One region of the Streptomyces litchfieldiae genome, then DNA from elsewhere that is predicted to be linked to it. Evidence: riboswitches for the same ligand, from Rfam matches in the RefSeq annotation. Region 1 holds a riboswitch; the other holds the start of a gene.
What was found. Region 1 has a riboswitch for ZMP and ZTP ahead of RM590_RS25250 (bifunctional 5,10-methylenetetrahydrofolate dehydrogenase/5,10-methenyltetrahydrofolate cyclohydrolase). Riboswitches for the same ligand answer to the same signal wherever they lie in the genome.
Positions count from the first base shown of each region.

Region 2: another riboswitch for ZMP and ZTP. It lies ahead of RM590_RS17225 (glycine hydroxymethyltransferase); the one in region 1 lies ahead of RM590_RS25250 (bifunctional 5,10-methylenetetrahydrofolate dehydrogenase/5,10-methenyltetrahydrofolate cyclohydrolase).

Region 1 is NZ_JAVREL010000016.1:161,872-168,369, reverse strand. Features, by position in the region: gene RM590_RS25260 (hypothetical protein) at 1-176, shown strand, start outside; partial or broken gene RM590_RS25255 (NF041680 family putative transposase) at 180-1,642, opposite strand; ZMP/ZTP riboswitch at 1,856-1,941, shown strand; gene RM590_RS25250 (bifunctional 5,10-methylenetetrahydrofolate dehydrogenase/5,10-methenyltetrahydrofolate cyclohydrolase) at 1,964-2,830, shown strand; partial or broken gene RM590_RS25245 (transposase) at 2,908-3,300, opposite strand; gene RM590_RS25240 (hypothetical protein) at 3,317-3,829, opposite strand; partial or broken gene RM590_RS36260 (transposase) at 3,926-4,125, opposite strand; partial or broken gene RM590_RS25230 (BNR-4 repeat-containing protein) at 4,432-4,869, opposite strand; gene RM590_RS25225 (GNAT family N-acetyltransferase) at 5,018-5,581, shown strand; gene RM590_RS25220 (3-hydroxyacyl-CoA dehydrogenase family protein) at 5,810-6,498, shown strand, end outside.
Region 2 is NZ_JAVREL010000009.1:175,192-181,689, forward strand. Features, by position in the region: gene RM590_RS17220 (endonuclease V) at 1-642, opposite strand, end outside; gene RM590_RS17225 (glycine hydroxymethyltransferase) at 639-2,084, opposite strand; ZMP/ZTP riboswitch at 2,107-2,196, opposite strand; gene RM590_RS17230 (family 43 glycosylhydrolase) at 2,215-2,952, opposite strand; gene RM590_RS17235 (dodecin) at 3,639-3,857, shown strand; gene RM590_RS17240 (enoyl-CoA hydratase/isomerase family protein) at 4,149-4,922, opposite strand; gene RM590_RS17245 (cytochrome P450) at 4,930-6,072, opposite strand; partial or broken gene RM590_RS17250 (cytochrome P450) at 6,341-6,498, opposite strand, start outside.

The sequences.
Region 1 (6,498 bases):
TCGGTACGGGACCGGCCGCGTACGTCACCGCCGTGGCGTGCACGATTGACCCGTTCAGGAAAAATGCCGAGGTCAAACTGTTCTGGCGCTGCACGCCCGAGCAGATCGACCAGGTCGAGGACTTCTACGCTCCACAGCCTCAGGCCGGACTGATCATCCGTCGGCCCGGGTTGTGATCCTCAGCCGGTGCGCCGTGGCTTGGTCCCTTGCTTGTGGTGGGTGGGGCCGCTGAACGCCTGTCCAGTGGCGAGGACTCTGCCGACGTTGTGACGGGTGGCGCGGCGCCGGTTCCTGGCTCCGGGCGGCGGCCGGGGCCGGACCGGGAAGGTTTCGGTGCACCGGCTGGGGATGCGGCAGTCGGGCGGATGTTCCTGAACCCCCGCCGGACCCGTGCTGGGGTAAGCCGTTCGGGCGGGGCCGGCTTCTCCCAGGGGTGCCGCAGGTCCTGGACGAGCGGCCGGGCGAGCCTGAGCTGGGTGTGTGCGGCGATGACGAGCCAGGTCCAGCGGTCGGCGGCTTGTGAGCTGCGAAGCTTCGGGACGGTCCAGCCCAGGGTCTGCTTCATCATGCGGAACGTGTGCTCGACGTCGAACCGTCGCAGGAACGCCTGCCAGCAGCGGTCGACGTCCGCTGTGGTGGCGCCGGTCTTCGACCACCACAGCCACAGCGGCTTCGGGGCGGCGCCGGAGGGCAGGTGGGAGACCTCCAGCCGGATCACCGTGCCCTCGATGATGGGCAGGTCGGCCGCGTGGTCGATCCAGGCAGCCCGGCGGGTCAGCCGCGGGTGGAGCCGGTCCCAGGCCCGGGCCGTCGCCTTGCCGTAGAGGCGGGTACCGGTCACGGTCACCACGCGCTCCGGGCCCCAGGTGTCGGGCAGGCCGAAGACGAACTCGCTGCCGTGCTTGGGCGGCCGGCCGACCTTGGGGTCGTAGACCCGCGGCGGCGTCGGCCGTCGCATCACACGGTCCGACCGCGTCCGGCCCAGGATCTCGACGGGCAGATCGGCCAGCAAGTGAGCCAGGCGCGGCGCGTCGTAACCGGCATCGACCACGACCAGGACATCTGGGTCGCCGTCCGTCCACTGGCCCGCGGTGACCAGCCGCTCGACGACCTCCCGGAGCTGCGCGGTGGTCACCGCCGCGACGTCGGCGCCGGGCGCCAGCCGCACGGCGTCCAGGATCGCCGTCCACGACGTCCGCCCGGTCTCCAGCGCGGCGACGACCGAGTACGGCCAGCCGGGGATCATCAGGTGCTTGTTCTCGCCGTATCCGTAGGTGTGGCAAAAGCACCGGTCAGGGGCGGTGTCCGCGTCGGGGCGCAGCCACGGGGAGACGTCCACCACCAGGACCAGGCGGCCGTCGGCCGCCTTCGGCAACGGCACGGAGACCAGGGCCCGCCGCAGCCGGCCCACGTCCACGCGTCCTTGGTTCAGCCCGTCGTACAAAGCGCCGTGCCCCCGGCGATGTTCCGGGGCCAGGGCAAGCCCGACCAGTGTCTTCACCGGCCCGTCTGCACACAGCATGGCGTCGGTGAGTTCGAACAAGGCGTCCGCACGCGCGGTCAGCGACGCGTACAGCTCGGCCCGGAAGCGTGACAGCAGCGCGAACGGCTCACGCCCGACGTCCTGATACAGCAGACTCACCCTCACGGCCTTCGTTGATTCGGTCGCCTCTGTGACGGAGCACAGGATCAGACGAAGGCCGTTCTCGCGTCCGGCGGATCCCTCCGCGAGTGATCAAGTTCGAGGGACCATTCGACCAGGGACGTTAAAAGGCAAGGTGAGAAGCTGTTTGAGAACCCGACCAGGGCACCGAATCGAAGGGCAGGCATGTGCACACTGCGTCTACTACAGTGCCTTGTGGGCCGTGACTGGCGCTGAGGTGGAGTACCACCGGGGAGCGGCCTGACGAGAGGTCGATGCCGTGCGCCTGGGCGAGTGGTCAGCAACGCCTGGGAGGCAATGATGTCTACGACTCGGACGGCCCAGCTCATGGAGGGCGCTGGCCTCGCCCGGCGCATCATCGAGGAGACCGCCACCAAGGCGGCCGAGATCTCACGGTTCACAGGGACCGCGCCTTGTCTGGCGACGGTGCTGGTGGGCGAGGATCCCGCCTCGGTCACCTACGTTCGCATGAAGCGGGCCCGATGCGCGAAGGCCGGCATCCAGTCCCGCCATATCCCTCTGCCCAGCACCACCACGACTGTGGAACTGGTTGACACGATCGCCGCGCTGTCCAGGGATCCGGGCGTGCACGGCATCCTGCTCCAGCACCCGTGTGGCCCACATATCGACGAGCGGGCGGCGTTCGAGGCCATCTCTCCGGAGAAGGACGTCGACGGGGTCACTATGCACTCCTTCGCCGCGATGAGCTTCGCACTGCCGGGCTTCGTGTCCTGCACACCCGGCGGGATCATGCAGCTGCTGGACGCGTACGACGTCGAACTCGCTGGCAAACACGCCGTCGTGGTCGGCCGCAGCGCCATCCTCGGCAAGCCGGTCGGGATGCTCCTGCTCGCGAAGGATGCCACGGTGACGTACTGCCACTCCCGCACCACGGACCTACCAGCGATCGTGCGCGAGGCGGACATCGTGGTAGCGGCCGTGGGACGGCCCCGGCTGATCCGCGGCGAGGACATCAAGCCCGGCGCGGTGGTGCTCGACGCCGGGTACAACCCGGGCAACGTCGGCGATGTGGACTTCGACGCCGCTCGCACCCGTGCCCGCTTGATCACGCCCGTTCCGGGTGGAGTCGGGCCGATGACCATCGCCGTCCTGCTGGCACAAACCGTGCAAGCTGCCGAGAACCAGCTCGGACTCCAAGAACGCTGAATCCAAACTCGGATCGACCCCGATGAGAGTCGGCGCCCACCGCCACGATGTCGATGATGACTGGTGAGACAGCCCTGTCAGGTACAGGGCTCGGGCGCCGGCTGATCGGACGGCGTGGGCTGGATCGGAGTCTTCTTCGTCCAGGCGATGGCGGTTCTTTTGCGGGTGAGGCGCCTGGTCATGAGGGTGATGAGGGCCCAGGTCAGGTGCGCTTCGGATTGCTCGGGCAGCCTCTCGTAGTCTCTGGCGTTGCGTCGGGCGTTCATCAGCCAGCCGATTGTGCGCTCAACGCGCCAGCGGCGGGGGAGAACGATGAAGCCCCTGGCGCCCTTGGGGCGGGAGACAGTTCGCAGGGTGAGCCAGAGGCGGTCCTCGGCCCAGCCGACCAGAGCGCCGGCGTAGGCGGAATCGGCCCAGACCTGGGTAATCTGCGGGTGGGTGAGACGAAGCCGCCAGAGGACTTCTTTGGCCGCGGGGCAGTAGCCCTCATCGGCGCGGCCAGCGCCGAACGTGGTCCGGCTGGACCCCGCCGACCTCGATGCGGTTCTCGTCAAGTCCGTTAGCGATCCGCAGACAGTTCCCGGCGAAGGCAAACTCCACCGCCACGGTTCCAGCCGCCAGGTCACGGCCTGCTGGCCGCCACTCAAGGAGCGCGACCTCGCGCAGTTCCTGGCCAACGAACGACTCAAGGCGCTCATCGCGCTGAGACCACTGGGGCGTCAGCTCGAACCACTCCCACCCGGCGATGCCCACCGCGGTGTCGATCGTGTCCCAGCCGATCGAGAGCTCGTCGAGCTTCCCGTGGCAGACCTCCACCTGGACGCCGTCGAAGTCCAGTACCACTGGGCAGTCGGAGAACCAGTCCCCGTCCTCGGCGAAACGCACCACGGCGAAGCCGGTCAACCGCCTACCGGCGAGCGTCGCCAGACGTGATCCGTGCGCCTGCCGAATCGCCTCGAACCCGACCAGGAAGGACGGCTCGAAACCGGAGATCCCCATGTCCACAGCCTGAGTCTCTCGGCCTTCTGTCCAAACGGCCAACACATATCGACCCGCAGGGATCCTCCGAGCCACTTGACGGATCGGATTCCACAGAAAGGGCGGGAAGTCCGCGGGCAGGCCCGCCATTTCGCCCCGTTGTCAACGATGTAGCGGATGGCGTCGACGATGGTGCGCCGCGGCCACTTCTCCGGCCTCCCGCCGGCCCTGGTCCGGCAGGCCGGGACCGGCAGGAGCGGCTCGATCAGTGCCCACTCCGCGGCGGTGGTGTCGGAGGGATAGCGGCGGCGGCGCACGTGCGGTTCACCGCGATCGGCGGGCGGTGACCAGCATGTCGAGCGAGGCGCGGACGCCGTTGAGCTGGGCGAGGACCAGGCGGACCCATTCGTCGTCCGGGTGCAGGGAGGCGTGCGGGGCGATCGTGCCGGTGATCAGCCGGCCGATCTCGGTCAGCTTCCGGCGGAAAAGCGCCCGCTCGTATGCCTTCAGCTCCAGCAGGTCCCCGCAGAACTGGTAGCCGTCCGCGTGGGTCCAGATCAGCGGGGGCAGGCCCTCGGCCGCGGCGATGTCCCTCAGCTCGGCCAGACCCCGGCGGAGCTGGGAGACCGAACGTAGTAGTAGCCGCTGCTGTGGGCGTCCATGACGAGGTGGAGCCGGCCGTCGGTGGGCGAGACCCCGGCGGAGATGACGTTGTGGGAGTTGTTGGCGCTGAGCGTGTGGCCGACGCGGACGGTGGCCCAGGTGGTGGAGCCGAGAGCGCGGCGGGCGACGACGGCGTTGCGGTCGCCGGTGTACCAGACGGCGTACTGGTGGCCGTTGTGGGTGAGCAGGCCGTTCTTCTGGAAGGCGTTGTTGTTGACCAGGCCGTCGTAGGAGGCGAAGTAGATGGCGGCAGGGTCGAGCAGGGTGCTGCCCCGGTGAGTAGCGAACGGGCCGGCCGCCGCGGCGGCGGCCGGGCGGTGGCCGGCCGGGAGTCCGGCCAGGGTGGCGGCGCCGAGGGCACCGCGGACGACGGTTCTGCGGCTCGGGGCGAGGGACATCGTGGGACTCCTCGTGGGGGATTCAGGCGCGTGAAAGGTTTCAACGAGCGCCCCTTCCCGGAAGGTAGGAGCGGAGGCGCGACGGGTCAAGGGTCCGGCCCGCTGACCGGCGCCGTTGTGCCCCGATGAGGGAACTACGCTGCGCTGCATGCGGATTGAGATACGCGAGATGACCGACGCGGATATCGAGGGGGTCGGGCGGGCCCGGATCGAGGGCTGGCGGCACGCCTACCGGGGCGTGGTGCCCAAGGACTTCCTGGACGGGATGCGGCCGGAGCTGTTCGCGGCCCGGCTGCGGGCGGCGCTGCCCGCCGAGCCGCCGGGGCGCGTTCACCTGGTCGCCGACCTGCGGGGCACCGGGGTGATCGGCTGGGCGCACCCGGGCACCTATCGGCCGGACGAGACCGTCGACAAGGAGGAGGAGGAAACGGAGAACTGGGGGGAGCTGTACGCCCTTTACTTAGTGCCCCGGTACATCGGCGCCGGGGTGGGCCGGGCGCTGCTCGACGCGTCCACGCGCTGGCTGGCCGGACAGGGGCACCGGCGGATGCGGCTGTGGGTGCTGCGGGAGAACGCCCTCGGCCGCGGCTTCTACGGGCGGTCCGGACTGGTGCCGGACGGTGCCGAGCGGTCGGAGGTCCTCGCGGGGGCCACGATCGACGAGGTCCGGTACTCCTGCCTGCTGACGGAGGAGGGCGCCATCCTGAAGTGACGCGCGCCACACCGAGAGAGGCGGACCCGGGGGTGGCGCCCCGGTTACCCGCGAGTTAGCCTGCTCATCAGAGCGGTTGTCCGCTCAGGCGGTTTGGTGACGCAGCCGTCAGGAGCGCCGTCGGTCCGGCGCTCGCCGCACGACTTCACCGGCAGGCCCCCGGGACGGGGCCGCCGCGGCCCCCTGCCGACAGCTCTGCTCGGCCTTGTCGTCACCCTGGAGTCCGCGATGGATGTCTCCGCCCCCGATCCACGTCCCGTTCCGCTGCCCACCGTCGCCGTCGTCGGCCTCGGTACCATGGGCACCGGCATCGCCGAGACCCTGGCCCGTTCCGGCCGCGGGGTCATCGGCATCGACATCAGCGACACCGCCGCCCGCCGGGCCGTGGCCGCCCTGGACGCCGCCACCGCCCGCTCGCTCGCGCGGGGCCGCCTCACCGAGGAGCGGCGCCGCGAGATCCTGGGCCGGCTGCGGGTGTTCTCCGACCTGCGCGCCGCGGCGGACGCCGATCTCGTCATCGAGGTGGTCCCCGAGGACTACGCGCGCAAGCTCGCCGTCCTCACCGAACTCGACGGCATCGTCAAAGCGACGGCCATCCTGGCCACCGGCACCAACGCGCTGCCCGTCACCCGCCTCGCCGCCGGCACCGCGCACCCCGAGCGCGTGGTCGGCCTGCACTTCTTCCATCCGGCCCCGGCGATGAAGCTGGTCGAGATCGTGTCCTGCGTCCTCACCGCGCCCAACGCCGTGGCCGCCGTCGCCGAACTCGCCCGTGACCTGGGCAAGGAGCCCCTGTTCGCCGGGGACCGGCCCGGACTCGTCGCCGATGGGCTGCTGTTCGGCTACCTCAACCAGGCCGCCGCCATGTACGAGTCGCGCTACGCCACCCGCGAGGACATCGACGCCGCGATGCGGCT
Region 2 (6,498 bases), on a different contig from region 1:
GGTCTCCGGCAGCCGGTAGTGCGTGGCGAGGTCCAGCGCGTGGGCGCAGGCGCCGTCCAGCGTGACGCGGTGGCCCGGGGAGACGAACACCGGCTTGACGCCGTCGCGGGTGCGCAGGGCGCGGCCCACCTCGGTGTCGCCGTCGAGGAGCGGGGTGAACGCGCCGCGGTGGGGCGCGGGCGGCTGGTGGCGGAAGGTGAACGGATTCTTGGCGACGCCGATCGTGGGCAGGCCGGTGAGCACCCCGAGGTGGCTGGCGAGGCCGAAGCGGCGCGGGTGGGCGATGCCGTACCCGTCGCACACGACGAGGTCGGGGGTGCGCCGCAGTCGGCCCAGGGCGTCGAGCACGGCGGGCAGTTCGCGGAAGGCCAGCAGTCCGGGCACATAGGGGAAGGCCACCGGGCCCACCGCCGTGGCCCGGTCGACGACCTCCAGCGTGACGGCGTCCAGGGCGACGGCGGCGGCCGCGACGAGATCACGGCCGTCGTCGTACGCCACGTCGACGCCGGCCACCGTGCCGGGCGCCCCGGGCGCGGGCCCGGAACCGTCCAGCACGGTGTGCCGGCGCAGGCCGAGCTGGATCGCCTCGGCCTCCGCCGCGGTGGCGGGGGTGGTGTGCGGGTGGCGCAGCGGGAGGCTCAGGTGAGATCGATCTCCCCGTAGAGCGGGTGCTTGGCGAGCAGGTCCGCGGCGCGCCCGGCGACCTGCTTGGCGATCCCGTCCTCCAGCACATGGGTGGCCTTGGAGGGCTGGCCGCTCTTGGTGGTGCCCGGCGTGGTGCGGGACAGCACGGTGTCGATCAGCTCGGCGACCTCGTCCATCTCGGCGGTGCCCAGGCCGCGCGTGGTCAGCGCGGGGGTGCCGATGCGGATGCCGGAGGTGTACCAGGCGCCGTTGGGGTCCTGGGGGATGGCGTTGCGGTTGGTGACGATGCCGGACTCCAGGAGCGCCGCCTCGGCCTGGCGGCCGGTGAGGCCGTAGCCGGAGACGTCGATCAGCGCGAGGTGGTTGTCCGTGCCGCCGGTGACCAGGCGGGCGCCGCGGCGCAGCAGGCCCTCGGCCAGGGCGCGGGAGTTGTCCACGATGCGCTGGGCGTAGTCGCGGAAGCTCGGCTGCCGGGCCTCGGCGAGGGCGACGGCCTTGGCCGCCATCACGTGCGGGAGGGGGCCGCCGAGCACCATCGGGCAGCCGCGGTCGACCTGGTCGGCGAGCGAGTCGTCGCACAGCACCATGCCGCCGCGCGGGCCGCGCAGGGACTTGTGGGTGGTGGTGGTGACGATCTGGGCGTGCGGGACGGGGTCGAAGTCGCCGGTGAGGACCTTGCCGGCGACGAGGCCCGCGAAGTGGGCCATGTCCACCATGAGGGTGGCGCCGACCTCGTCGGCGATCTCGCGCATGACGCGGAAGTTCACCAGGCGGGGGTAGGCGGAGTAGCCGGCGATGAGGATCAGCGGGCGGAACTCCCGGGCGGCGGCGCGCACGGCGTCGTAGTCCACGAGGCCGGTCTCGGGGTTGGTGCCGTAGCTGCGCTGGTGGAACATCTTGCCGGAGATGTTGGGCCGGAAGCCGTGCGTGAGGTGACCGCCGGCGTCCAGGGACATGCCGAGCATGCGCTGGCCGCCCAGGTCGCGGCGGAGGGCGGCCCAGTCCTCCTCGGTGAGGTCGTTGACCTGGCGGACGCCCGCGCGCTGCAGGGCCGGGGACTCCACGCGGGCGGCGAGGACCGCCCAGAAGGCCACGAGGTTGGCGTCGATGCCGGAGTGCGGCTGAACGTAGGCGTGGCGGGCGCCGAACAGCTCGCGGGCGTGCTCGGCGGCCACGGACTCGACGGTGTCGACGTTGCGGCAGCCCGCGTAGAAGCGGCGGCCGATGGTGCCCTCGGCGTACTTGTCGCTGAGCCAGTTCCCCATGGCGAGGAGCACGGCCGGCGAGGCGTAGTTCTCACTGGCGATGAGCTTGAGGGACGCGCGCTGATCCTCGATCTCGGCTCCGATGGCGTCGGCGACGCGCGGCTCGATGCCGCGGATCACCTCCAGACCGCTGCGAAAGGCGGTCGACTCGGTCGTGCGGGCGGATTCGCTCACAGGGGCCTCCTTGACGTGACGTCGCGACGGCCCAGGCGCACGGCTCTGTCGCTCGACAGGGCCGCTCCCCGATGGTTCATCCCATCCAGACGCGCCAGTCACGGCCCCGTGCGAGGGTAGCATCGCCAGGTCAGTCGCCACCGTCCAGATCGGTCCGGCGGCGCCCGAGGTCGAAACGGTCGCCGGCGTCGTGGAGTTCGTAGAGCTTGGCGCGGGTGGCCGGGGAGCCGAACGGGCGGTGCACCACGAGCAGCAGGGTGCCGTCGAACGCGCGGAACGGCATGCCGTGCCCGGCGTTGTCACCGACCAGCACCGGCGCGAGTTCCCAGGGGCCGGCCAGCCGGCCGGAGACGGACCGGGCCTGGGTCTGCACATACCCCTGCGTGCCGGCCAGGCCGAGATAGGTGGACCACAGCATCAGCAGTTCGCCCGTCCGGCTGCGGAAGAGCTCGGGGCCGTCGGTGACGTACGGGGGCAGCGCGCGGTCGTCGGCGGTGATGCGCTCCCCCAGCCAGGGGGCGTAAGACGCCTTGAACAGGTGCAGCGGCTCGCCCTCGGAACGGCTCAGGTCGGGGCTGAGGCGAACGGCCTCCATGGTGCCGTCGAGGCGCTGGATCCACTCGTGCGCGTAGACGAGCCAGGGCACCCCGTCCTCGACCCAGAGCGTGCCGTCCAGCGCCATGAACGCGTCCGGGGTCTGGGGGCGTTCGGCGTCCAGCAGCCGGAAGGGGCCGTAGGGCGAGTCGGCGACCGCGACGGCGGTGCCGCGCCGGTAGGTGGTGATCAGCACTTCCGGGGGCTCGGCCAGCGTCTGCGCCTCGTCGTGCAGGGTGACGAAGAGGTACCACTTCCCGGCGTGGGCGTGCACCTCGGGCGCTGGGGCCTGCCTTTCGGATCTCCGCGGGCTCGCGACGCCAGCTACGGCCACTCGCTGCTCCCCCAGCTAACGCTGGGAGGTGCCCCCAGCCGAATCGCGCGAGTACGGCCGGGTATGAGCTGCGATCCGGCGCCTTGCGATTGACCGCATCTGACGCCGCTCCCTGATCCACGGAGACCCGAAAGGCAGACCCATCCCCCATCCGTCGCCCAGTTGTCACCGGGCACCGTGAACACCGAGTAGGGCCCCTGCCAGGAGACCAGGTCCCGGCTGCGGTACATCACGGTGCCGGTGCCGGGGATGCCGGTGTTGTCCGCCAGGTTGCGGACGTAGAGGTGGTAGGTGCGGTTGGGCCGGTGGGCCGTGATCCAGGGGTCGTGCGCCCAGATCTCGTTGAGCCGCAGTCCCTTCGGCGGGGCCGCTCCCCCGGCTCCCCCGGCGGCGTCTGCGGGGCCGGCCGCCAGCGGGACGACGGCGGCCCCGGCCGCGCCGATCAACGCTCGTCTTCCGATCGGTGCCATGGTGACCGCCACCCCTTGAATCGTTAAAACACCGGCGCGCGAACGGTGCCACCGCGATCAGCCGGCGGTCAATCCCCGTGCGCGCGTTCGCGGAACGCGCCGCCCTGGGACACGGTGGTAGGTGGACACACACGCCCCGTACTCCGGGAGGCCAGCATGAGCGAGCACATCTACCGGGTGACCGAGATCGTCGGTTCCTCGAAGGAGGGTGTGGACGACGCGATCCGCAACGCCATCGCCAGGGCCGCGCGGACGCTGCGCCAGCTCGACTGGTTCGAGGTGACCGAGGTGCGCGGCCACATCGAGAACGGCGCCGTGGAGCACTACCAGGTGGGCCTGAAGGTCGGCTTCCGGCTGGAGGACGAGGAGAGCTGAGCCGCGCCGGGAGCCGGCGCGGCACCCCCCGCCCCGGACTCCGCTCCCGCTGTTCGCGCGCCGTCTAGGGCCTGTATCGAGTTCCCGGTCGGATCAGCCCGCGGCGTCAGACGCGGTGCCCCCCCAGGCCCTTGGGGGCCTGGGAGGTACCCCCAGCAAGGCACCGGATCGCAGCTCATACCCGGCCGTATTCGCGCGATTCGGCTGGGGGCACCTCCCAGACGGAGTCTGGGGGAGCGGCGAGGTGCCGTGACTGGCGTCGCGGGCCCGGGCGGGAACTCGATACAGGCCCTAGATCTCGTGGCGCGTGCGGTTGCGGGCGGCGAGGGCGGCGGCGAGGAGCTCCCCCTCCACGATCGAGGCGTCGGCGAGCCGGGAGGCCGCCGCGTAGGAGTTCAGCAGGGCCTTGGTCACACGCAGCGCGACCGGGGAACGCCGGACCAGAGGGCCGGTCCACTCCCGGATGACCTGGTCCAGCTCGTGCTCGGGAGCGATCCGGTGCAGCACCGCCAGGTCGCGGGCCGTCACCGCGTCGAAGCTCGTGCCCAGCAGCAGCAGTTCGCGGATGCGGGCCGCGCCGGCCTCCTGGAGGAGCCGGGCCACCGCGCCGCCCCAGGCCATGGGGATGCCCACCGCGAGCTCCGGCATGCGGAAGCGGCTGGTGTCGGAGCCCACCCGCAGGTCGCAGAAGAGGGCGAGGGCCAGCCCGGCGCCGACCACCCGGCCGTGCAGCCGGGCGACGGTGACCAGGTCGGCGGTGGCCAGGGCATCGCAGACTTGGCGGGCCTTGGCGCCGAGCGTGGCGATCCCCGCGCCGGCCGGGTCCTCGGCCAGGAGGGCGTCGTATTCGCGGAGATCTCCGCCCAGGCAGAAGTCCTCGCCCGCGCCGGAGAGCACGAGTACGCGGATATCGGTGTCGTCACGGGCCGCGCCGAGCACCGTCAGGAGTTCATTGAGAACGTCCTGGGTGATGGCGTTTCCGGACTCCGGCACATTGAAGCGGACATGCAAAACATGGCCGTCCTGGCCGACCGCGAGCGTCTTGAATTCCCGATAGAGCGCCATCCCGGCGTCAGTCTTCCACGACGTGCAGGGCGGACAGGCGCCGGAAGGCCACCCGGGGCTCCCAGACCGGCGGCTGACTGAGCCGCAGCCGGGGGAAGCGCCTGAGCAGGCTCTCGAGCAGCACCTGGCCCTCCAGGCGGGCGAGTCCGGCCCCGATGCAGTAGTGAACCCCACCGCCGAACGCGAGGTGGCTGAGGCTCGGGGAGGACCGGCGGATGTCGAAGACGTCCGCGTCGGGGACGCGTGAGGGGTCGTGGTTGGCGGAGGCGATCAGCGCGTGGACGATCTCGTCACGCTTGATCAGGACCCCGCCGAGCATCGTGTCCTCGCCGGCGACGCGCGTGGTGACGTGCACCGGCGCGTCGTAGCGCAGGACCTCCTCGACGGCCTCGGGCACACGGTGCGGGTTCTCGCGCAACCAGTCCCGCTGGTCCGGGTGCTGATCGAAGATCAGCACCAGGTTCGACAGCAGGGTGGAGGTGGTCTCCAGGGCCGCCCCGGTGATGAACATCGCGAGGTAGTACACCGATTCGTCGGCCACCTCGCGGTCCGGCTCCAGCAGATCCCAGGCCCTGATCCAGCCGGAGAGGACATCGTCCCCCAGATTGGCCCGGCGGTCGCGAACGAGACCGGTGAAGTAATGCCGCATGCCGCGCATTCCGGCGTTGGCGGACACCAATTGGCTGGGCGAGGGCAGGAGTTCCTGCGCGTAGAGATGCGCGTGGCTGTAGGAGCGGACGGTGGCGTAATCCGCCTCGGGAATTCCCAGCCAGTGCCCCATGGCGGCAATGGTGAGTTCCTCGCTCACCACGGCCGAGAAGTCAGCCTCACCGTCGCGGAGTTTCTCGGCGAGATCGTCGAGAAGGCGATCGACGATGCGGGTCAGCGGGCCGCGCAGCCGGTGCAGGGTCTTTCTGTCGAAGATGTTCCCGACGGACCTGCGGTGCCGGGTGTGCTCCGGGGGATTGAGCCCTTGGAGCACATGCCCCAACTCCTCCGAAGAGGGGGAGGTCCAGCGGCTGCCGGCCTCCTGACGTGCGCGCCAGTCGCTGTCGAGCGCCAACCAGGTTTTGCCGCGCAGCACCTGGTCGCAGACGTCGAACGTGGTCAGGAGATGCGCGCCCCAGGGTGCTGGAACGACATCTCCCATGGACCGGAGTTCCTCATAAATCGGATAGGGATCTGCCTGTCCTCGCGACGCGCGTAGACGCGATATCAGGGAGACGATGGAACGTGGATTGATCGCCGTAACGCCTTCAGCAAGTTCCACGAAATACTCCTCTTAGGCCCGCCATGGGAGGCCACATAACTGTGCGTCACCCGGGTGGGGCTCAGCAGTTGACGTGACCTCCGGCACCTTTACCCCCATACACTGATTTTCATACATATGCCAGGCGGATATGCGTCAGTCGTGTGCGTCACACCCGCCACCAGTTGAGGAACGAGCTCCACCAACGGCCCCGCTCGGGCCGGCCCTGACCACGGGACGAGGTGGCGTTCTCCGCGGGACGGCCGGTCGCCGCACCGGTGTCCGGGGTGACCGGACGCTGCAGCGGCGTGAAGCGGCCGGGCAGCG